Pseudophaeobacter arcticus DSM 23566: one gene and its partner. The protein of the gene in region 2 binds, or shares a complex with, the protein of the main gene of each other region. Links are inferred from orthologs where the notes say so. Each region holds a gene or a part of one and is shown on either strand. Other genes may lie near its edges. The genes, in order: dnaN and ARCT_RS0117310.

What was found.
Region 1: the proteins of ARCT_RS0117310 (region 2) and dnaN are in contact, whole or in part, in a cryo-EM structure (PDB 8GIZ), measured with the Escherichia coli proteins. The link is inferred for Pseudophaeobacter arcticus DSM 23566 from one-to-one orthologs.

Annotation. Positions count from the first base shown.
Region 1 is NZ_KI421507.1:3,598,303-3,609,909, reverse strand. The notes cover bases 3,305-6,257. They hold dnaN (DNA polymerase III subunit beta), read left to right. Parts: upstream 3,305-4,196; coding sequence 4,197-5,318; downstream 5,319-6,257. Other genes in these bases: recF (DNA replication/repair protein RecF), read left to right, coding at 5,475-6,257; dnaA (chromosomal replication initiator protein DnaA), read left to right, coding at 3,305-3,826. In the rest of the region: mutM (bifunctional DNA-formamidopyrimidine glycosylase/DNA-(apurinic or apyrimidinic site) lyase), read left to right, coding at 1-427; ARCT_RS0121920 (enoyl-CoA hydratase), read left to right, coding at 491-1,267; rpsT (30S ribosomal protein S20), read left to right, coding at 1,539-1,802; more of dnaA, read left to right, coding at 2,369-3,304; more of recF, read left to right, coding at 6,258-6,572; ARCT_RS0121895 (LysE family translocator), read left to right, coding at 6,569-7,189; gyrB (DNA topoisomerase (ATP-hydrolyzing) subunit B), read left to right, coding at 7,334-9,751; ARCT_RS0121885 (GMC family oxidoreductase), read right to left, coding at 9,811-11,415; ARCT_RS0121880 (TRAP transporter substrate-binding protein), read left to right, coding at 11,526-11,607. UniProt on the Escherichia coli protein: Confers DNA tethering and processivity to DNA polymerases and other proteins. Acts as a clamp, forming a ring around DNA (a reaction catalyzed by the clamp-loading complex) which diffuses in an ATP-independent manner freely and bidirectionally along dsDNA.
Region 2 is NZ_KI421507.1:2,700,045-2,711,697, reverse strand. The notes cover bases 3,649-6,647. They hold ARCT_RS0117310 (DNA polymerase III subunit delta'), read right to left. Parts: upstream 5,717-6,647; coding sequence 4,580-5,716; downstream 3,649-4,579. Other genes in these bases: ARCT_RS0117300 (D-alanyl-D-alanine carboxypeptidase family protein), read right to left, coding at 6,378-6,647; tmk (dTMP kinase), read right to left, coding at 5,713-6,381; ARCT_RS0117315 (TatD family hydrolase), read right to left, coding at 3,721-4,530; ARCT_RS0117320 (MBL fold metallo-hydrolase), read right to left, coding at 3,649-3,721. Outside these bases: ARCT_RS0117340 (thiamine pyrophosphate-binding protein), read right to left, coding at 1-87; ARCT_RS0117335 (GntR family transcriptional regulator), read left to right, coding at 300-995; ARCT_RS0117330 (aspartate/glutamate racemase family protein), read left to right, coding at 1,048-1,782; ARCT_RS0117325 (AEC family transporter), read right to left, coding at 1,811-2,743; more of ARCT_RS0117320, read right to left, coding at 2,924-3,648; more of ARCT_RS0117300, read right to left, coding at 6,648-7,550; ARCT_RS0117295 (SPOR domain-containing protein), read right to left, coding at 7,591-8,502; ARCT_RS27235 (response regulator), read left to right, coding at 9,432-9,854; ARCT_RS0117275 (substrate-binding periplasmic protein), read left to right, coding at 10,279-11,055; ARCT_RS26425 (methyl-accepting chemotaxis protein), read left to right, coding at 11,361-11,653. UniProt on the Escherichia coli protein: Part of the beta sliding clamp loading complex, which hydrolyzes ATP to load the beta clamp onto primed DNA to form the DNA replication pre-initiation complex.

The DNA of each region.
Region 1 (11,607 bases), 900 kb from region 2 along the record:
GCCGGAACCCTTAGGCAATGACTTTCATGAGGACCACCTGATTGCCGCCTTCAAAGGCAAGAACTCCCCGGTGAAATCGGCGCTGCTGGATCAGGGAATCATCGCGGGCCTGGGTAACATCTACGTCTGCGAGGCGCTTTTTCGTGCTGAAATTTCGCCCAAACGCAAGGCGGGGCAACTCGCCGCAGCCCGTGTTGCAGGCCTGGTCCCCATCATTCGGCAGGTGCTGGAGGAGGCCATCAAAGCCGGGGGATCTTCGCTGAAAGATTTCCGCCAAGCCAATGGCGAGCTTGGATATTTTCAGCACAGCTTTGACGTCTATGGCCGCGAAGGAGAGCCCTGCAAACGGGAGGGCTGTAGCGGCACTATTGCCAGAATCACCCAGTCGGGGCGATCCTCTTTCTACTGTGGCAAGTGTCAAAGATAGCTTGAATGCGATGTTTGTCGTGGTAATGACTCGGTTCTGAACGGAACAACGAAAGCAATAATCATGGCCTATGAGACGATCAACGTCGATGTGCAGGACCACGTTTGTCTAATCAGACTGCATCGCCCCGAGGCGTTGAACGCACTCAATGCAGCGCTCGTGAGCGAGCTTTGCACTGCTTTGGAAGAAGCCGACGCCAGCGACAAGGTGCGTTGCATCGTGCTGACCGGATCGGAAAAGGCATTTGCCGCTGGTGCTGACATCAAAGAGATGTCGGAGATGAGCTTTACCGATGTCTATACCAGCAACCTGTTTGCGCAGGTGAATGACCGCATCGTGGCGATTCGCAAGCCAATCATCGCGGCCGTTGCGGGCTATGCGCTGGGCGGTGGCTGCGAGCTGGCGATGCTGTGCGATTTTGTCATTGCGGCGGAAACGGCCAAGTTCGGCCAGCCAGAGATCAACCTTGGCGTTGTGGCCGGCATTGGCGGCACCCAGCGTCTGACGCGGTTTGTCGGCAAATCCAAATCCATGGACATGAACCTCACCGGTCGCTTCATGGGTGCAGAAGAAGCCGAGCGCGCCGGTCTGGTGTCGCGGGTGGTGCCTGCCAAGAAACTGATCGAAGAAGCCATGGGCGCGGCGCAAAAGATTGCCGAGAAATCCCTGCTCACCGCGATGGCGGTCAAGGAAACGGTCAATCGCAGCTACGAGCTGCCGCTGAGCGAAGGCATGTTGTTTGAACGCCGGGTGTTCCACTCGATGTTTGCAACCGAAGACCAGAAAGAGGGCATGGCCGCCTTCCTGGAAAAACGCGAAGCCCAGTTCCGCGATAAGTAATCTGTTGGGGCCTGTGTCCAGGGTCTGCCCCAAGATCGGGGCGGTTCTTTTGGAATGGCCCCGGCAGTTTCACGGTGATTTGGCTGTCGCCGTAAGAGCCTCACCTGGGCCAGGTGGCAATCTGCTTGCATATTGCAGCCCATCCCATTAAAGACCGCAGCCATACATGCGCGTGCAGCCCGCTTGGCTAGAATCACTCCGAGATCCGATCCGGGTTTGGCTGGCCTGCGCCGACATATAAACACGAACCCGAAGATAAGGTCACAGAGACATGGCAAATAGCCCCCAAGCAAAAAAACGCGCCCGTCAGAACGAAAAGCGTTTTGCAGTAAACAAAGCTCGCCGTTCGCGCATCCGCACCTTCCTGCGTAAAGTTGAAGAAGCCATCGAATCTGGCAACAAAGAAGATGCAGCCGCAGCTCTGCGTCTGGCCGCTCCTGAGCTGATGCGTGGCGTGACCAAAGGCGTCTACCACAAGAACACGGCTTCGCGGAAAGTGTCCCGCCTGACTGCACGAGTCAAAGCTCTGGGTTGATTCCCTGCCGGGAATTTCCTGCAAGTAAGAATTTGAAAAAAATGAAGGCGTCGCATTTTTGCGGCGCCTTTTGATTTTCTCCTTATCTGACGGATACCTTCTGCAGTTGCGAGAGATTCTTTACGGCCAAAGCATGAGTCAACAACAGAGTTTCATTGCCGCTGCCCCCCGCAAATTGCTACCACATATACAGCGATTCACTCGCTGGGGGGACAGGCTGCTCACGGTAATCTTGACGGGCATCAAGGTTGCTTTACGGCGTAAGAGTTCACGGGAGGCCACTTTGGCTTCTCAATGATTCTGCGCCCTGCTGTATTGGGTTTTCAATCAGCAGCCTTGTCTCATTTGTGTGCAGAAACGGTTTTTAGTTTCAGGATAAGGCCACCGCATATTCGTGGCTTTTTGTTGGACAATCCGTTGCCCCATAGGGGAATGTGGTCAGGATACTCCTGTCCGCATGCGCAGAAGTTATGGGTGAAGCGCAGCTCTGAAATGGGCGCGAAAGAATGATAGGCGAAAGATAAACAGGCCGCTGCTTGTTTTTGGGGATGCATGAGGCGCAGCACATGACGGAAGAAAAATGGGGACAGCTCAGAACTCGGCTTTTGAAGACTGTTGGCCAAAATAACTTTACGACCTGGATCGAACCGTTGGAGTTCAATTCAGTTGACGATGGTGTGGCGGTGTTTCACGTGCCAACCAATTTTATGGGCAACTATGTTAGCCAGAACTTTGCCGATCTCATTCTGCATGAGTTCAGCATCTCTGGCGAATCGGTTCAACGCCTGGCCTTTCGGGTTGCTGCCAATTCACCTGCGCGACCGGTGCGCCAGGTCGAACAGCCCGCAGAGCCCTTTGCTGAGATGCAGGAAAGCTCTGGGCGGGACAATGGCGAGGCCCAATGGGGGCGGGAGACGACGCGCCCGGCAAATACCGGCGCACCTTTGTCTGCCAAAGCAGCTGCCGCTGCGCCGATGGATACGCTGCAGGCAGCACCGCTTGATCCGCGGTTTACCTTTGACAACTTTGTCGTTGGTAAGCCAAACGAGTTGGCCCATGCTGCGGCGCGCCGGGTTGCCGAAGGCGGCCCTGTGACCTTCAATCCGCTGGTCCTATATGGCGGTGTGGGTCTGGGTAAAACCCACCTGATGCATGCAATCGCCTGGGAAATCCGCGCCCAAAACCCTGATCTCAACGTGCTGTATCTGTCGGCTGAACAGTTCATGTACCGTTTTGTGCAGGCTCTGCGCGAACGCAAGATGATGGACTTTAAGCACCTGTTCCGTTCGGTTGATGTGCTGATGGTCGATGATGTGCAATTCATCGCTGGCAAGGATTCAACCCAGGAAGAATTCTTCCATACCTTCAACGCCCTGGTGGATCAGAACAAGCAGATCATTATCTCTGCTGATCGCGCTCCGGGTGAGATCAAGGATCTGGAAGACCGGGTTAAATCGCGTTTGCAATGTGGCCTGGTGGTGGATCTGCATCCAACAGATTACGAATTGCGTCTGGGCATTCTGCAGACCAAGGTGCAGTTGCAACAAAAGACCTACCCGGATCTGGAAATTGCCGATGGGGTGCTGGAGTTCCTGGCGCATCGGATCTCTACCAACGTACGCGTTCTCGAAGGCGCGCTGACCCGGCTGTTTGCCTTTGCCTCGCTGGTGGGGCGCGAGATCGACATGGATCTGACGCAGGATTGCCTGGCGGATGTTTTGCGCGCCTCTGAGCGCAAGATCACCGTTGAGGAAATCCAGCGCAAGGTCTCTGAGTATTACAACATCCGGATGTCGGACATCATCGGCCCCAAACGCCTGCGCTCTTACGCGCGGCCACGGCAGGTGGCGATGTATCTGTGCAAAAAGCTCACCAGCCGCAGCCTGCCAGAAATTGGCCGTCGCTTTGGGGGGCGGGACCATACAACCGTCATGCATGGGGTGCGCCGCATCGAGGAGTTGAAGTCGACCGACGGTCAGATCGCCGAAGATGTGGAAATGCTGCGCCGCGCGCTTGAATCCTGATCTGTCGACCTGATCGCATGATCCGCAGACGGCCCCGGATTTCCGGGGCCGTTTTTGTTGGGCTTGCTGTCAGGCCTGTTGCCCAGTGTCTTGTCCGGTGTCTTGCCCTGCATTTGGCGCCGTGTCTCGCCGCGCAATCGGGTTCAATCGCAACGATTCTGTGGGTTTCAGGCCGTTGTGGGATCTCACCTCTTGACGCTGCCGGGATTCCCTTAGAAAACTCAATAAAAGCCTTGTACATGAGGGGCAAACCGCTACTTTGCTTGTCCCGACCCTTGCTATTTCAGGGCCTGGTTCAGGGCCTGGGCGGAAGCCCGCAGGTACGGCGAAACAGCTTTGGCTAGACGGGCGCGACGAAGAGGAAAGCGACATGAAGATCAGCATCGAACGCGGCACACTGCTGAAGGCGGTTGCGCAGGCCCAGTCAGTGGTGGAGCGTCGCAATACCATTCCGATCCTGGCCAATGTTCTGATCGAGGCCGAAGGCGACGTGGCCCAGTTCCGCGCCACCGATCTTGATATCGAAGTTGTCGATAAGGCCCCGGCGCAGGTCGAGCGCGCAGGCGCCACCACCGTCGCTGCCACAACCCTGCATGAAATTGTGCGCAAGCTGCCGGATGGTGCCTTGGTGACGCTCACGGCGGATGCGGCAACCGGTCGTCTGACGGTAGAGGCCGGGCGCTCGAACTTCTCGCTGGCCACCCTGCCACGCGAAGATTTCCCGGTTATGGCGAGTTCCGAGTATCACTCGAACTTCACCGCCAATGCGGCCATGCTGCGCCGACTCTTTGATAAATCCAAATTTGCCATCTCAACCGAAGAGACCCGTTATTATCTCAATGGTGTCTATATGCATGTCTCGGATGCTACTGAGGGTGGGAAGGTGCTGCGCTGTGTGGCCACCGATGGTCACCGTCTGGCCCGCATCGACGCACCGCTGCCAATGGGGGCCGAGGACATGCCGGGGGTGATTGTGCCGCGCAAAACCGTCGGTGAGATGCGCAAGCTTCTGGATGATGACGAGATGGATATTGCGGTCTCTGTTTCAGAAACCAAAGTCCGTTTTGCCACACCCAATATCACCCTGACCTCCAAGGTCATTGATGGCACTTTTCCAGATTACACCCGGGTCATTCCGGTCGGCAATACCCGTCGGCTTGAGGTGGACGCCGATGAGTTTGCCCGCGCGGTGGACCGGGTTGCTACGGTTTCTTCCGAGCGATCGCGCGCGGTGAAGCTGCAGCTGGAAGAGGATCGCCTGATCCTGTCGGTCAATGCACCGGACAGCGGCGCCGCCGAGGAAGAACTGGCGGTGGCCTATGCGGATGAGCGGCTGGAGATTGGCTTTAATGCCAAATATCTGCTGGAGATCGCCAATCAGGTTGATCGCGAGAACGCCGTCTTTATGTTCAACTCCTCTGGGGATCCGACCTTGATGCGCGAAGGCAATGATGAAAGCGCTGTCTATGTCGTGATGCCGATGCGGGTTTGACGCCTTAGGATCTGGTGACCTGGGATATGCCAGGCCCAGATTGCTCCGGACTGGCATATATCGGCCTTTCGGCCCGGCCCCCCTCTCGGCGGCAAGGCCGCCTGCCGGGCAGCGGGACGGGAATATTTGGGGAAAGATAAAACCGGAAGTGTCCCCATGCTGGCTTTGACCTCTTTGACATTGTCCCACTTTCGCTCGCATTTGCGGGCGGAATTGCATTTGGATGGGCGCCCCGTTGCCATTCATGGCAATAACGGTGCTGGCAAGACCAATATCCTCGAGGCCGTGTCGCTGTTTTCTCCGGGGCGGGGTCTGCGGCGGGCCAGTGCCGCGGATATGGTGCGCCGTCCCGAGGGGCTTGGCTGGAAGCTGAAAGCGGTCTTGCAGGCACCGGATCAGGCCTATGAGATCGAGACCTGGTCGGACGAGGGCGCAGCACGCCAGGTGCGGATCGACAATAAGGCCTCGAACCAGATTGCCCTGGGGCAGATCTGCCGGGTGGTCTGGCTGGTGCCGGTGATGGATCGGCTTTGGGTTGAGGCCGCAGAGGGGCGTCGCCGGTTTCTCGACCGCATCGCGCTGAGTTTTGATCCCAGCCATGCCGAGGCCACGCTGATTTATGAAAAGGCCATGCGCGAGCGCAACAGGCTGTTGAAGGATCAGGTCCGCGATGCCGCCTGGTATCGGGTGGTGGAGGCCCAGATGGGCGCTGCTGGCCATCGGATTCACAGCGCGCGGCGCGCTGCGGTGCAACGGCTGGAGGCGGCGCAGGACACGGCTGAGACCGCCTTTCCCACGGCGCAGCTGGAGCTGGTGCAGTCTGAAGGCGAGATGCCGACAAGCGAAGCGGATCTGGTTCAGGCTCTGGCCGAGGGGCGGATGCGGGACATGGCGGTTGGCAGAACCCTGGTTGGGCCACACCGAAGCGATCTTATTGGCACCTATGCGCGCAAAGGCATCGCAGCCAAGGAATGTTCCACCGGAGAGCAAAAGGCACTGTTGGTCTCGCTGATTTTGGCCAATGCGCGCGCCCTGGCCGCCAGCGAGGGGGCGCCACCCATTTTGCTGCTGGATGAGGTTGCGGCGCATCTGGATGCTGATCGTCGCGCCGCATTATATGATGAAATCTGCGCTCTTGGGGCGCAGGCCTGGATGACGGGCACCGGGCCGGAGCTTTTTGCGGAACTGGGAAGCCGCGCCCAGATTTTCGAGATTGGCGACCTGGATGGGGTATCGCAGGTGGTCAGCGAATGAGCCTCTCTGTCTGGGATCTGCTGCTCTATGCGGCGGCTTTGTTTGTGCTGTTTCTGACGCCGGGGCCGGTGTGGCTGGCGCTGATGGCGCGGGCGGTCTCTGGTGGGTTTCAGGCGGCCTGGCCCCTGGCTGTGGGCGTGGCTGTGGGCGATCTGATCTGGCCGCTGGTTGCGATTGGCGGCATGTCCTGGCTGGCCTCCAGTCTGAGCGAGGTGATGTTGGTGCTGCGTTGGGGCGCCTGCCTGATGTTTGTCCTCATGGGGGTTCGGGTGATCCGCGCGGCCGGGCGAAAGATTGCCGAGAACCGGGCTTTGACCCGACCGGGCGCCTGGGCCGGATTTGTGGCGGGCGTTGCGGTGATCATGAGCAATCCCAAAGCGATCCTGTTCTATATGGGATTGTTGCCCGGTTTTTTTGACCTCGGGGCGCTTGGCTGGGTCGATGTTGTGGTGATCATCTGCCTGTCCTTTACGGTGCCGCTTTTGGGAAACCTGGTGATGGCGGCGCTGGTGCATTCCCTGCGCCAGGTGATTGCCTCGCCCGCGGCCCTGCGGCGGCTCAACCTGACCTCGGGGGCATTGCTGATCGGGGTGGGACTGCTGCTGCCCTTTACCTGATTTTGCCTGCGATTTTCTGCGATCTGACGGCGCGTCGGCGGCTTTGTTCTATTCCCTGTCCTGGGCCAAGAAAAAGCCCCGTCGTGGGTGACATTCGGGGCCAAGTTGCGTATAAAATCACAAAGTTAAAACAGGAAGTCGCGAATGTCTGATAACGAACAGAGCCCAGCCGAATATGGTGCCGATTCCATTAAGGTTCTCAAAGGGTTGGAGGCAGTTCGCAAACGTCCTGGCATGTATATCGGTGACACCGATGACGGCTCTGGTTTGCACCATATGGTCTATGAGGTGGTGGACAACGGAATTGATGAGGCCCTGGCCAATCATGCCGATCACGTTCGGGTCACAATTCATGCGGACAGTTCCGTTTCGGTTTATGACAACGGGCGTGGAATCCCGGTTGGCATTCACGAAGAAGAGGGCGTTTCAGCGGCTGAGGTCATCATGACTCAGCTGCACGCGGGCGGCAAATTTGACAGCAACTCCTATAAGGTTTCCGGCGGTCTGCACGGGGTGGGTGTTTCGGTTGTAAACGCCCTGTCCGACTGGCTGGAGCTGCGGATCTGGCGCGAAGGCAAAGAGCACGTCGCACGGTTCGAACATGGCGATACCGCCGAGCACCTGAGAGTGGTGCAGGACTGTGGCGACAAAACCGGGACCGAGGTCCGGTTTATGGCCTCGACGGATACCTTTTCGAACCTGGAATATTCCTTTGAGATTCTGGAGAAACGCCTGCGCGAGCTGGCCTTCCTGAACTCGGGCGTCAGGATCATCCTGATTGACGAACGCCCAGCGGAACGGCTGGAATCAGAGCTGATTTATGAAGGCGGCGTCAAAGAATTTGTCAAATATCTGGACCGGTCAAAAACCCCGGTGATGGATACCCCGGTCTATATCACCGGCGAAAAGGATGACATCGGTGTTGAGGTGGCGATGTGGTGGAACGACAGCTACCATGAATCGGTGCTGCCCTTTACCAATAACATTCCACAGCGCGACGGTGGCACCCATCTGGCGGGTTTCCGCGGCGCACTGACCCGGACGATCAACAACTATGCCCAGTCCAGCGGCATTGCCAAAAAAGAGAAGATCTCTTTCACCGGCGATGATGCCCGCGAAGGGCTGACCTGTGTTCTGTCCGTCAAGGTGCCGGATCCCAAATTCTCCAGCCAGACCAAAGACAAACTGGTCTCCTCTGAGGTGCGTCCGGTGGTGGAGAGCCTGGTGAATGAAAAGCTGGCGGAATGGTTTGAGGAAAATCCAAACCAGGCCAAGCAGATCGTTGGCAAGGTCGTCGAGGCGGCGCTGGCCCGCGAAGCCGCCCGCAAGGCGCGCGAGCTTACCCGGCGGAAAAACCCTATGGATCTCAACTTCCTGAGCTCCAAGTTGAAAGACTGCTCGGACAAAGATCCGGTCAACACCGAAATCTTCCTGGTGGAGGGTGATTCCGCTGGCGGCTCTGCCCAAACCGGGCGGGACCGGAAAACCCAGGCGATCCTGCCGCTGAAGGGTAAAATCCTGAATGTCGAGCGGGCGCGGTTTGACCGGATGCTGGGCAGCCAGGAAATTGGCAACATGGTCATGGCCCTGGGCACTGGCATTGGTCGGGATGAGTTCAACATCGCCAAGCTGCGCTACCACAAGATCGTCATCATGACCGATGCGGATGTTGATGGTGCCCATATCCGCACGCTGCTGTTGACCTTCTTCTATCGTCAGATGCCTGAACTGATCGAAGGTGGCTATCTCTACATCGCCCAGCCGCCGCTTTACAAAGTGGCGCGTGGCAAATCCGAGGTCTATCTGAAAGATCAGGCCGAAATGGAGGATTATCTGGTCAACCAGGGTGTCGAAGGGGCCACGCTGAAACTGGGCTCCGGCGAAGAGCTGGTTGGTCAGGATCTTATCCGCGTCGTTGATGAGGCGCGTCAGTTGAAACGGGTTCTGGACGCTTTCCCAACCCATTATCCGCGCCATATTCTGGAACAGGCAGCCGTGGCCGGCGCCTTTGTACCCGGTGCCGTTGATGCCGATTTGCAAGGCGTTGCCGACCGGGTTGCGACCCGGCTTGATCTGATTGCGCTGGAATATGAAAAGGGCTGGCAGGGCCGGATCACCCAGGATCATGGCATTCGCCTCGCCCGTATTCTGCGCGGTGTCGAAGAGGTCCGCACTCTGGACGGTCCCATGCTACGATCCGGTGAAGCTCGTAAAACTGGCAGCTTTACCAAAAGCTTGCAGGAGGTTTACGCGACTTCGGGCCAGTTGGTTCGACGGGACCGTGTCCAGGCAATCCATGGGCCGCTTGATCTGTTGAAGGCCATCATGGAAGAGGGCGAAAAAGGCCTGTCGCTGCAGCGCTACAAAGGTCTGGGCGAGATGAACCCCGATCAGCTGTGGGAAACCACCCTGGACCCGGATGCCCGCACCCTGTTGCAGGTCCGTGTCGACGATATGGTTGAGGCAGATGATCTGTTTACCAAACTGATGGGCGACGTGGTTGAGCCACGGCGGGAGTTCATTCAGAAAAACGCGCTGAGCGTCGAAAACCTGGATTTCTAGGGCCTGATCTCTAAACCCCACAGCACTGCGGAGCCCCCGCAGTGCTGTGGCTATGCTTGCTAAGAAGCCCGCTGGGCCGCAAGAATAAGGTCGCTGGCTTTTTCACCAATCATGATGGCCGGGGCATTGGTGTTGCCGCTGACGATCTCGGGCATGATCGAGCAATCGGCAACCCGCAGGCCAGATATGCCGTGAACCCGCAGCTGCGCATCAACTACCGCTTGACCGGACTGGCCCATCTTGCAGGTGCCTGTGGGGTGATAGATCGACGCGGTGTTGTTGCGGGCCCAGTGCAGGGTTGCTTCATAGTCCGCCATATCAAGGTCGGCATGGGGGCGGAACTCCTGCGAGATCTTGGATTTCAAAGGCGAGTGCCGGGCAATCCTGCGGGCGATATTCACGCCCGCAACCAGGGTTTGACAGTCTGTCCGGGTCGACAGATAGTTTGGAATGATCTTGGGATAGCTGCCGGGATCGCTGGAGTTCAGCCGAATTTCGCCACGGGATTCGGGGCGGAGCTGACAGACTGACATGGTAAAGGCCGAAAACCTGTCGGCGCCCTTGCCGGGATTCTCCGCTGACAGGGGCTGGACGTGGAACTGGATGTCGGGGGTTTCCAGCTCGGGGCGGGTTTTGAGAAAACCAGTGGCCAGACTGGCGGCCATGGTCATGGGGCCGGCGCGAAACATCAGGTACTTCAACCCTATCCTGGCCTGTCCCAGCACCGTGCTGACCTCGTCGTTCAGGGTGGGTTCGTTGCATTTATAGACCAGCCGCGCCTGCAGATGGTCCTGCATGTTTTTGCCGACGCCTGGCAGGTCGGCCACCACCTTGATGCCATGTTCGGACAGGTGCTCTGCCTCGCCAATGCCCGACAGCATCAGCAACTGTGGTGAGTTGATCGCCCCGCCTGAGAGGATAACTTCGCGGTTTGCCCTGATGAAATGGGTCGCGCCGGTGCGATCGCGATAGGCGACGCCGGTGCTGCGCATGCCCTCCAAAACAACACGTTGCACATGGGCATGGGTGATAATCTGCAGGTTTGGCCGCGATTTGACCGGGTTCAAAAAGGCCACCGCAGCCGAGCAACGCCGCCCATTGCGCGCGGTGAGCTGGAAAAAGCCAACGCCCTCTTGGTCGGCACCGTTGTAATCGGGGTTGAAGGGGTAACCAGCGGCCTGGGCTGCGGCCACCCAGGCATCGGTTATCGGGCGCTGAATGCGCATGTTCGACACGGAAAGAGCGCCCTGATCGCCGTGAAAGGCGTCGCTGCCGCGCTCGTTGTTTTCGGAGCGTTTGAACAGGGGCAATACATCGTCCCAGCCCCAGCCTTCGTTCCCCATCTGCCGCCAGCGGTCATAGTCCTGCGATTGGCCGCGCACATAGAGCAGCCCATTGAGCGAGGAAGAGCCTCCCAGCACCTTGCCGCGTGGCCATTCAATCGAGCGCCCATTCAGCCCCGGATCCGGTTCGGTCTTGTAACACCAGTCCACCTTTGGGTTGTGAATGGTTTTGAAATAGCCAACAGGGATGTGGATCCAGGGGTTGATATCACGCCCGCCGGCCTCAAGCAGGACGACCTTTGTCCTGGGGTCCGCACTGAGCCGATTGGCAATGACACAGCCCGCAGAACCGGCACCCACGATGATATAATCAGCCTCCAAAACACGCTCCTCCGGTTGCTCACGAAAAAAACTCTATGCAGATTGTATGATTTGGGCTAGCTTTTTTTGAGATAAAACGTCTCAATAATGATCATTTAGGGAGGAAGACTATGGGACTCAAGGAGAATCTTAACCATATCTCACGGCGAGAGCTGTTCCGGGTTGCAGGACGATATGGCATGAGCTCGACAC
Region 2 (11,653 bases):
GTCGCCGCACAGACCAAAGACATGGCGCACGCCGTGGGCTTCCAACATCCGCACCAGGGCCTCGGCGCCGTTCATCGCATTGCTCATTTTACTCTCCCGGGTTTGATCAATCTGTTTTGGTCATTGTGCAGCTCTCTACGGGTGCCGCGTTTTGTTCATTGCATCACCAATGGAATCAAGTCGTGTGCTCACAACTGTATACAGTTTGGAGTTCATTATTGCGGACAAGTCAAGTCTGCTCTAGCGTGGCCTCAAATCAGCAGGGAACTGCGCCAAGATCAGGATGCGAGCGGAACAAGATGGCCAAACGGGAAAGCAATGTTGATCGGGTCTATGAGGCGCTGCGCCGGATGGCAGCGGATTTTGCCTTCAAGCCTGACCAGCGGATCAATGAAAGTGCCGTGTCCGAGGTGCTGGGGGCCAGCCGCACGCCGTTGCGGGAGGCGCTGAACCGGCTGGTGGCCGAGGGGTTTTTGACCTTTCAGATCAACCGGGGATTCTTTTGCCGCCCGCTGACGCCAGGCTATATTCTTGACCTGTATGAGGCGCGTGTGGCGATCGAATGTGAAGCCCTGCGCATTGCTTGCCTGCGCGCACCAGAGCAAGATATCTCCGCATTTTCCGACTATCTGGACCGGATGGAGCCGGACTATGAAAGCGCCACCGATTTGGAAGAGCTGTTGGCGCTGGACGAGAGTTTTCATAATCGCCTGGTGCAATTGTCCGGCAATAGTGAACTGCAACGGATGCTGAAGAACCTCAATGGGCGGATCCGCTATATCCGCTTGATTGATCTAAAGCGGATGCGCGATCAGGCTGAGGGGCGCCCGCCGGGCGATGTTTCGGCCCATCGGCAGGTGCTACAGGGGCTGGCCGCACGGGACGTTGAGGCTGCAACCAAAGCCCTGCGGGGGCATATTGAAAAGCGCCGTGAAGAGGCAACCGAGGCGGTGCGCATCGCCTTTTCCCAGCTCTATGTGCCGGACGAAGACTAGGCACTGGACGCTAATCACTGGGCGCGGCGGGCATTACTCAAAAGGAGACGGGATGGAACAGGGTGGCAAGACGGTCTATGGGGCTGCGGTGGGGATCTTGATGTTGGAAACACAGTTCCCGCGTATTCACGGCGATATGGGCAATGTCCTGACCTGGGATTTTCCGGTGCATTACCGGGTGGTACGCGGTGCTACTCCGGATTTGGTGGTGCGCAATGATCCGACCAAACTGGTGGATTTGTTCATCGAGGCAGGGCGTGACCTGATTGCGATGGGCTGTGATGGCATCACCACCAATTGCGGCTTTCTGGCGCTGATCCAGGATCAGGTCAAAGCCGCGCTGGGGGTGCCGGTGGCGACGTCTTCGCTGATGCAGGTGCCGATGGTGCAGGCGCTTTTGCCTAGGGATAAGCGGGTTGGCGTCCTGACCATTTCCAAGGAGACACTGACCCCCGCCCACCTGCGTGCTGCGGGCGCGCCGGGGGATACGCCGGTTGGCGGCACAGAGGGGCTGCGCTGCTTTACCCGTGATATACTTGGGGATGCTGCGGCGATAGACTTTGAAGCCTGTCGGCTGGACATGATTGACAGCGCCCGGGCGCTGGTGGCGGATAATCCGGATCTGGGGGCGATCGTGTTGGAATGCACCAATATGGTGCCCTATGCCCGCGATCTGCGCCGGGTGACGGGCCTGCCGGTGTTCTCCATCCAAAGCTTTGTCACCTGGTTTCAGGCCGGGCTGATGCCGCGTCGCTTTGATCTGGAGCTGGATGACCCCCGCTGGTAGCTCAGGGGCTCCCTCCTGTGAGGGGGCGTTAGCTGAGCACCAGCAGCCAGAACCAGACTGTCATCACCGAAGCGGCAGTGGCAATCAGCACCGAAGAGGCGGCGACCCGTTTGGCGCGCCCGTACATATTGGCAAAGATATAGGCGTTGAACCCCGGCGCCATGGCAGCGTTCAGCACACCAGAGCGGAACAGATCCTGTTTCAGCCCCAGCGATCCCCCCAGCAGCCAGACAATGCTGGGATGCACCATCAGCGCGATGACGCAGACAAAGCCAATGGTGCGCAAATCGCCTTCGGGGCGGTACTGAACCAAGACGCCGCCCAGGGCAAACAGTGCTGCGGGCAGGGCGGCCCGAATGACCAATTGCAGGGCTTCATCAACAGCCGTGGGGATCGTCACTCCCGCGAGGTTGAAAGCAAAGCCAAGCGCGATGGCGAGGATCAGCACGTTTTTGAACATCGCCGTCAGCACCGAAGAGACGGTTTTGACCCCACCAGCCCCGCGGTTGCGCACCACCTCCATCGCGGTGATGCCCAGCCCGTAGCAAAAAGGAGAGTGAAAGGCGATGATCGCATAGTTGCCGGTCAGGTTCTCAGGTCCAAAGGCGCGTTCGGTAATGGGCAGCCCCAACAGAACGGAATTGGAGAACAGGCAGCAGAACCCGATGGCCACGCAGTCTTCCCAGTCGCGTTTGAACAGCAGCCGGGCGCCCGTCAGACCGATGCCAAAACAGGTTGCGGCTCCGGTATAAAAGCTGATGAGCAACTTGGGATCAAAACTGTTGGACAGGTCAAGATTGGCCATGGCGTGAAACAGCAGGCAGGGGATGGCAAAGCCCTGGGTGAATTTCATCAGCCCCTCAATATGAGAGGCGGAGAAAACCTCCTTTAGCGTTGCGACATAGCCTGCAGCCACTACCAGAAAGACCGGCAGGATGACATCAATCAGACTTTGCAACATCGCGGTTTCCTTTGGAGCAGTCACTTTGGGCTTTGAAAAATGGCGGGCTTTGAAAAGTGGCGGGCCCGTTGGGCAATGTGGTCGGCGGCGAGACTGGCGGGACTGGTCAGACTGGCCAGGCAGAAAAAATCAGGTTCTGCACTTACTGCGGGCGGCAGGGCCGCCCGGAGAAAACCTTGCCTACAGCGGGCAGCGAATGACCATGCCGTCATAGGCCGGGGTGATGTGATCGGCGGTCTCGGCCTCAAGCGTGGCATAGTCCAGATCAACATGCATATTGGTCAGCACCGCGCGTTTTGGCTGCATCCGCTCGATCCAGGCCAAGGCCTGCTCAAGACTGAAATGGGTGGGGTGTGGGCTGCGACGCAGGGCATCCAGAACCCAATAATCCAGCCCTTCCAGCACCTCGGTGACATCCTCGGAGATTTCGGCAACATCCGGCAGATAGGCGAGATTGCCAATGCGGAACCCCAGGGCATCCATGGCCCCGTGATTGACCTCAAAGGGCAGGAAAGGGATCTCGCCGCCGGGGCCACCAATGGAAAAGGCGCCATCAATGGTCCGCAGATCCAGGATCGGCGGATAGGGGGAGCCTTCGGGCTGCACAAAGGCATAGCCAAAGCGCGACAGCAGCGCATTTTGCGTATCGCCATCGGCGTAGACGGGCACGCGGGCGCGCATGTTGAAGACGATCATCCGCAGGTCATCCATGCCATGCACATGATCGGCATGGGAATGGGTATAGACCACCGCGTCCAGCCGTCCCACCCCGGCATCCAGCAACTGGCTGCGCATGTCAGGCGAGGTGTCGATCAGCACCGAGGTGGTGCCATCCGGCCCGTCGCGTTCCACCAGCATGGAACAGCGGCGGCGACGGTTGCGTGGGTTGTCAGGGTCGCAGTCGCCCCAATGACCGCCCAGGCGGGGCACCCCACCGGAAGAGCCGCAGCCCAGAATTGTATAGCGCAGCTCAGCCATCAGGCAGCGGCCTCATACCGGGCGGCCTTCCAGAACAGGCGGTCAAAATTGGCCTGGGTCTGCGCGGCAAAATCACCATAGTCCAGATCAAAGACCTGGGCCCCAACCTGCGCGGTGAGGGCCGAATATGCCGGTTCGTTGCGTTTGCCGCGATGGGGCGGTGGCGCCAGATAGGGGGCGTCGGTTTCCACCAGGATACGGTCGAGTGGCGCTTCGGCAAAGATGTCGCGCAGCTCCTGGCTTTTGGGGAAGGCTGAAATACCTGACATCGACAGGTAAAACCCAAGGTCCAGCGCCGCCCGGCCCAGTTCAACCGAAGAGGAGAAACAGTGCATGACGCAGCTGAAGGCACCGTTTTGCATCTCTTCGCGCAGGATCCGCGCCATATCGTCATCGGCGGCACGGGCGTGGATGATCAGCGGCAGTTTGGTGTCGCGGGCGGCGGCAATATGGGTGCGCAGGGACTGCTGCTGAATTTCGGCGCTTTCGGCCGTATAGTGATAGTCGAGCCCGGTCTCGCCAATACCGACAAATTTTGGATGATCCGCCAGGGCAACCAGATCATCATAGCTGGCCATGGGTTCTGAGGCGACGCTCATCGGGTGGGTGCCTGCGGCGTAGAACACCGGTGCATGGGTCTCGGCGATGGCGCGCACAGCAGGCTCGTTCCTGAGCTTGGTGCAGATGGTGACCATGCGGGTCACGCCTGCCTCGGCAGCGCGGGCAATGACCGCATCCAGCTCGCCCTCAAAATCGGGGAAATCCAGATGGCAATGGCTATCGGTGATCTGTGGAATTGTGGTGCTCATGCCTGCCTCGTCGTGTGTCTGGCCGGATCCGGGATGGCCTGTCTATAGGTCACCGGGATGCGGTCTCTTGCATCTTGAAAACCGTATCTAGGACAAGTGAAGCCGGGTCAAGGTTCACGGCCTGCCCGTGGCGTGCGCGCGTCGTGGCCTCAGCCGAGAGATCAGCCCAGGCGCGCCCCTGCAGCGGCGTTGCGGCCAGTCGGGTCAGCATTGCGGCCTCGCCTGCTGCGGCTTCGGGCTGTGGCGGCTGACCTGTGGCGCCGGTTCGGGCAAGCCGCGACAGGGCGACCTCGATCAGGGTGAGCAGCAGTTCAAACTTCTCGGCTGCGCCGCGCTGGGCTGAGGCCTCAGCCAGAGCGATGGCGCGTTGGCGATCCAACCGGGGCATGGTGTTCAGGATCTGTACCAGCTCGGCGTAGATCCTTAGCCCGCCAAGGTTCAACATTCGCAGGGCGGCCCCAACAGACCCCGCCGCCAGGGCGGTGAGATGGGCGGTGTTTTCAGGCAGTTCGGCTCCGGCCTGCGCCAAGGCAGATTGCATATCTTCCGGCAAAAGCGGCCCCAGTCGCAGGGTGCGGCAGCGGGACCGGATCGTCGGCAGCAGGCGCGAGGGCTGATGGGAGATCAACAGCAAAGTGGTGCGGGCAGGGGGCTCTTCGAGCATTTTCAGCAAGGCGTTGGCCGCACTTATGTTCATGTCGTCTGCGGCATCCACAATCACCACGCGGCGGCCGCCGTCGGTGGAGGACAGGCCAAAAAAGCGGTTCAGTTTGCGGATATCATCGACCACGATCTGATCGCGCAGCTTGCCCTTGTCGTTGTAGCTGCGGCTGATGGCGACCAGCCCGGGCTCGGCCAGGGCCTGAATGCGGTGTGACACCGGGTGTTCGGGGTCAATCGACAGCGAGGTGGCTGGGGGCGGTGCACCAAACAAGCCTTCCTCGGCGGCTGGCGTCGCCAGCAGGAACCGGGCGATGCGCCAGGCCAGGGTCGCCTTGCCGACGCCCTGCGGTCCGGTGAGCAACCAGCCGTGATGCAGCCGGTTGGAGTTGAAGGCGGTGAGAAAATCCTGCTCTGCCTGATCCTGCCCAAAGAGCTGGGTGGTCTCGCGCGGGTGCGGCGCGCCTGGGGCCTGATCGGCGCGCGGCAGCTCTTCGTCGGCTTTTGCCTTGGGGGCGCGGCTCATTGCTGCGCTGCTTTGGTACGGGCCGCCAGTGCGGCCTCAGTGAGGCGCAAAACATCAGCAGCAACGGTGTCGATATCCCGGGCACCATCCACAACTCTGAAACGGTCGGGAAACTCAGACGCCAGAGACAAAAAGCCCGCGCGCATTTTCTCCTGCAGGCCGAGGCCAAAATCCTCAAACCGTTCTTCGGTGCCCTGGCGCCCCTTGGCGCGGGACAGGCCGGTGGCGGGATCCATATCAATAAGCAGGGTCAGGTCCGGTTCACGTCCAATCATGAGCGCATGCAGCTGATCCACCGTGGCGCGCAAATCGCCCCGCGACATGCCCTGGTACATCCGGGTGCTATCGGCAAAGCGGTCACATATCACCACCTTGCCCGCAGCCAGAGCGGGCAGAATGGTGCGTTCCAGGTGGTCGCGCCGTGCGGCGGTGAACAACAGGATCTCGGTCTCGGCGGACCACTTGTCTGGGTCGCCTTCCAGCACCAGGCGGCGGATATCCTCGGCCCCCTCAGAGCCGCCGGGCTCGCGGGTGAGGACAACATCGTAGCCCGCCGCGCGCAGAGCTTCGGCCAGGCGTTTGCACTGGCTTGATTTGCCCGAGCCGTCAATACCTTCAAAGGTCAGGAACAGGCCGGTCGGCAGGCGTATGCTATTCTCGCTCACTGTTGTGCCTCGGGACCAGCAATCAGGCGTCTGGACAGAACCTTTGCTGCATTTTGCACCCGCTGAAAGAACCCCGCATTGGCGACATCCTGTTCAGCCACCAGGGGCAGGCGGATTTCGGGCAGCCCCTCCGGCTGCAGAACCAGCTCTGCCAGTTGTTGACCTTTGCTGATGGGGGCATTGATTGGGCCGGAATAGACCACCTCAGCCGGGATTTCAGAGCCTGCGAGGGCAGGCAGCAGGATTTCCAGATCGGTTTCAGGCACCAGGCCTACCGATCGTTCCGCTCCCCGCCAAACTTCGGCGCTGGCAACCGAGACACCGGCCTTGGCGACGATCTTTTTGGCAAATTGGCGAAACGACCAGTTAACAATGGCCTCAGCCTCCTCTGCGCGGGCCTTTGTGCTGTCCAATCCGGTCACCACAAAGATCACCCGGCGATCCCCCTGCACGGCGGACCCGACCAGGCCATAGCCTGCCTCAGAGGTGTGACCGGTCTTCAGCCCATCCGCACCGATGCCAAGCCCGAGCAGGGGATTGCGGTTGTGGGTATTGGAGGGCGCACGACCATCAAAGGCAAAACTCTTCTCTGAAAACAGAGGGTAATACTGTGGGAAGTCTTCGATTAGATGTTCGGCAAGGATGCCAAGGTCACGCATCGACATGCGGTGGCCAATAGCGGGCCAGCCGTTGGCATTGGCAAAACTGGCATCACTCATGCCCATCTCATGGGCGCGTTTGGTCATGTAGCGGGCAAAACCGGCCTCTGTGCCATCGGGGCTGAGCGCCTCGGCGATGACCACACAGGCGTCATTGCCCGACAAAACGATAATGCCGCGCAGCAGGTCTTCGACACGCACCCGGTCGGTGGTGTCCAGAAACATGGTTGAGCCGCCATAGCTCATGGCATGGGCACTGACAGGCAGACGCTCATCCAAAGACAGCCGGCCATCGCGCAGCGCTTCAAAGGCGACATACAGCGTCATCAGTTTCGACATCGAAGCCGGGGGCAGCGGAACATCGGCATTCTTGGACAAAAGCACGGTGTCGGTCCCCTGATCCACCACGTAGGCGGCCCGCGCCTTGGTGTCAAAAGCGGCAAGCGGCAGCGCCGTCAGGCAAAGTCCAAAGCTGGCGGCCAGGGCAAGTTTGGCAAAGGGGCTGACCATTGATTTCATGCCTGCGACCTCCTTGGGGGTGGGGATGGTGTTAATTGGTGACAGCATAGGCATCGGTAAAGCCGGTTTCCTGAATCTTTTTCAGCAGCTGGCTGCGTTCTGACTTGGATTTGGCGGGGCCGACCACAACGCGCCAGAATGGTTTCCCATTCCCGGTTTGCGCCAGCACGGTGGGGATCAAACCGGCATTGCGCATCTGCGCGGCGGTGTTCTTTGCGTTGCTTTCAACGCTGAAAATGCCAATTTGAATGTAGGGTTTGCCCAGCGAAGAGACACGCGGCGCCGGGGCAACGGGCGCCTGCGGGCGTGGAGCCTGTGGACTGGGCGCCTGTGGACTGGGCGCTGGTGCGGCCTCAATCGCAGCGGCGGCGCCAGCAATCGGATCCAGCGGCGTGGCTTCGATTTCATCCGCGCCAAGCGCTGTGGTTGCCGCCTCTTCCAGGGGGCTGTCCTGCAGGGTGGCGTCCGCCAGCGCGGGTTCTGGCTGTTCTTCGGCTTCACGGCGCAGGGCGGTGACATTCAAATCAATTGGAGCACCTGCCAGTATGCCCAGAGCCGCCGCCGCATCCGAAGAGATCTGCAACCGGGGGCCGGGGATTTCGCGCTCGCGGCGGAACAGGGCGCCGATGACAAATTTCCCATTGGAGGTGTTGCGGATGATCACGCGTTCGGGGTCTTTGGCATCTGGATGCGCCACCCAGACACCGCCCAGCGATGGCCGACCATCCCAGAGCCCGGCTTCACTGACCTGAAACACATCAGGGGCCTCGACGTCGCGTTCGACCAATTGTGTTCTGCTGGAGCCGGTTACTGCAGTCTCTGCCGCCCTGGGCTTCAGAAACCCGAGATTGGCGCCTTCTTCGCAGGCCGAGAGTGCCAGCACTGAGATCGCCATCAATGCGAGGCCAGATCTTGGTCTCCATTTCGGCATGGTTGGTGTCATGATCATTTCCTTGCCTGTGCTCATTGCGCCAAAGCGCACCTCGCCGGATTTCCCGGTCGTCGTTATGATTTGGCGAATGATAGCCTGCGGCGGCAGTCATGAAAACCCTATGCCCGAGCGTGGTTTGTAAAAGCTGGGTGATGGGCGCGATCCCGCGCGTTTCCTGCGGGCTCAGCACGGTCTTGCCCCTCACTGGGGGAGATCTCCAGGGCATTTGCGAGCAGGAATAATTTCCTCTTGCGTGTTGTCCTGCAGCACCTTAAACCGCCCCCAGACCGGGGAGGTGGCAGAGTGGTCGAATGCGGCGGTCTTGAAAACCGTTGAACGTGAGAGCGTTCCCAGGGTTCGAATCCCTGTCTCCCCGCCACTCACATCTGTCTCAACTTACCCCCACCTCACCGGATGCGTTTTGCGTGATTTCAGATGGCCATACGCTGTGGTTTTGAAATGAGACTTCCGTTCGGGCGCCCATGGCCTTCGACAATTGCGTTGACGCCACCGCACGGCCTTTTGGCGGGTTTGATCTGGCGCGAGTTTCCCTGATAGGGGGGGCTGTGGCTGCTGCGGGTGCATGCCCCAAGTTGCCCGAGACAGTGGGCCTCAGTAGGCCTCAGTGCGCCATGGAGCGGAGGCGCCGGCTCTTGGCGCTGGTGCAAGCGTGAATTCACAGAAAAAGGGCAGCGGGGGGTTCCTCTGCCTCTTTCCCCTTTGACTGCAGAGTGCCAAATACATCAATGGCTTGACATTCTGGAGTTTTGTAAGGTTCCGGATGAAAAAATGTGTTTAATATTGAATTCTGTGCATCTATGCTGTGAAGGCGGGAGCGCTATAGTCAAGGCTTTGAAAACCACGACAAAAGTGGATTTTTTGGCGTGTCGAGAGCCTGCAGGGTGAATGAAAGCGGAATTTAGTGGAGTTGGTTTTCGGAAATGTCTGAGCGAAAACTCTATATAGCGGATGATAATTTTGAATTCGCAGAATACCTTATGACGGTTGCACAGCGGTTGGGATGGACCGTGCAAACCTGTTCAAACGGAAATGAACTGCTTGCCTTGTTGTACTCAGGCGATGGCCCGGCGGTGGTCTTGGTCGATATAAATATGCCGGAAAAAGATGGCATAGAGGTAATCGAAGGATTGTCGGAAGTGTCCCGTCCGCTGCGGTTTCGGTTTATGACGGGCGGTGCCGATGCCCCGATGTTGGCGGCAAAACTGATGGCGCGGGCTAGAAATCTCTCGGTTGGGCGCAATCTCTACAAACCGATTCCAATGGACAATTTGAAACGGGTGTTGGTGGATGAATGGGACGCGCTTTTGCAATTGGAAAAAGCACCAAATCTTCCTGCTGAGTGAGCAAGCTGTCTCTTTCGTCAGACGAAAGTGATTGCAGTGTGCCCACGGCGGCAACTCTCTTCACATCCTGCGTCCTTTAACGCGCGGTTCAGACAATTGGTAACGCGCAGGTCGCGCTTATCTGTGGGCTGATCCTGGTATCCTCGACGCGATAGCCCCTATCTGTGGCTAGCCCTGCTTGTGCAGGGCTCGTAGGTCACAGGACAGAGCCATCTGCCTGGCGCGGGAAACAGGGCACCGGCTTTGTCCGCTGCAGATCAGTCTCCAAAGGGTTGAATGGAAGATTACAGTTTTAATTAATATCAAAGTAAAGAATTCAATTGGGTGAACATTAAAGAGTTCTTCCATGCGCTATTGGACCAAAAGTAATCCAGTCTTAAGACTAACATGCTTCTTTGGGAGGGCAGTTTTTTAGGAGCGAAACATGAAGTTCGGAATTGTGGCAGCCGTGTCTGCCTCACTGGTTTCCCTTTCTGGCGCCGCAACGGCCGCCGAAATCGAAGTTATGGCGGGTGATCTGCCGCCAATGGTTCAAAAGGATGGAACCGGTCGCGAGGCGGAAATTATTTCTGCCGTGCTGGGGCATTGTGGCCATACCGCGAAATTTACCGTTCAACCCTTCACACGCCATTGGCAGTCTTTTGAGAAAGGCTCTGGGGATGCTGTGGCGACCGTACCCGTGGGCATGCCAACTGCGGGGACACAAACTCAGTCCTATATCTCCTATCAAAATGGCGTGTCCTATCTGACCTCATCAGACCATGAGGCCTCCGCGCTTTCTGATCTGGAAGGCTGGAATATCGTTGCCTTTGAAGGCGCCAGCAACATCATTCCAGGTCTGGGCGGTGGCACCTCTACGTTTAAATCCTACCGCGAAATGGCCGACCAGAAAACCCAGAGCAAACTGCTTTATGGTAAGCGGGTAGATGGTATCCTGGGCGATGGTATGCTGTTCGCCGAGTTCGCGCGCCAGTTGCGCGAAGGGGGGGCGTCTTCGGGCGTGGACGCCAGCCAGTCAATTGAATTCCGGGCTATTTTTGACCCCAGCCCCTATGCAATGAGCTTTAGGGATCCGGCATTGGCTGCCGATTTTGACCGCTGTTTTGCTGAGCTGGATGCGGCCGGGACCATTGCCGAAATCAACACCAAATGGACTGACAAGTATCGTGATGCCCTCGAAGGCAACTACATGTCTTACTAAGTGATTGCCGCTGTTCCGGGATCTGCCCGCAAGGGTAGACTGCGGGGCAGCGCAGCCTTCCCGTTGCAAGACAGCAAGAAACGGGACCGGGACTTCAGTTTAGTCAGATGAGCCACCAGCCTCCTCAAAGGTGGGCCCCCGAGCATATCACCGATGGCTTTGAAAACGGTTCGATTGTCACCCTATGACATGATGATTTTCAGCCGACACGAACAGTCCCTGCGAGACTGAACCCTAGAAACAAGACAAGTAGACTTAAGTAATCGGAGCGTGAAATGATGGGATACCTAAAACGGATATTGGGCATGTCCATAAAGAAGAAGCTACTTCTGCCCATTCTGGCCTGTATCGTTCTGTCGAATTTTGCCTATACGGTTTTTTGGGCCTCCAAGCACAGTACAGCCTTGCTTGCCGCTTTTGATGAAGAGGTAAAACTGGCTCAGCGATTTGTTGTTCCGCCAGTTGCTGCAGCGGTTTGGGACTTTAACAGCGATGCGGCCATGGGGGCAATCCAGGGCATCGCTGACATGGAAAACGCCCTATTTGTGCAGGTCATTGTCGATGGCGAGAGCTTCTCGGAGATCTTTGTCGACGAAGA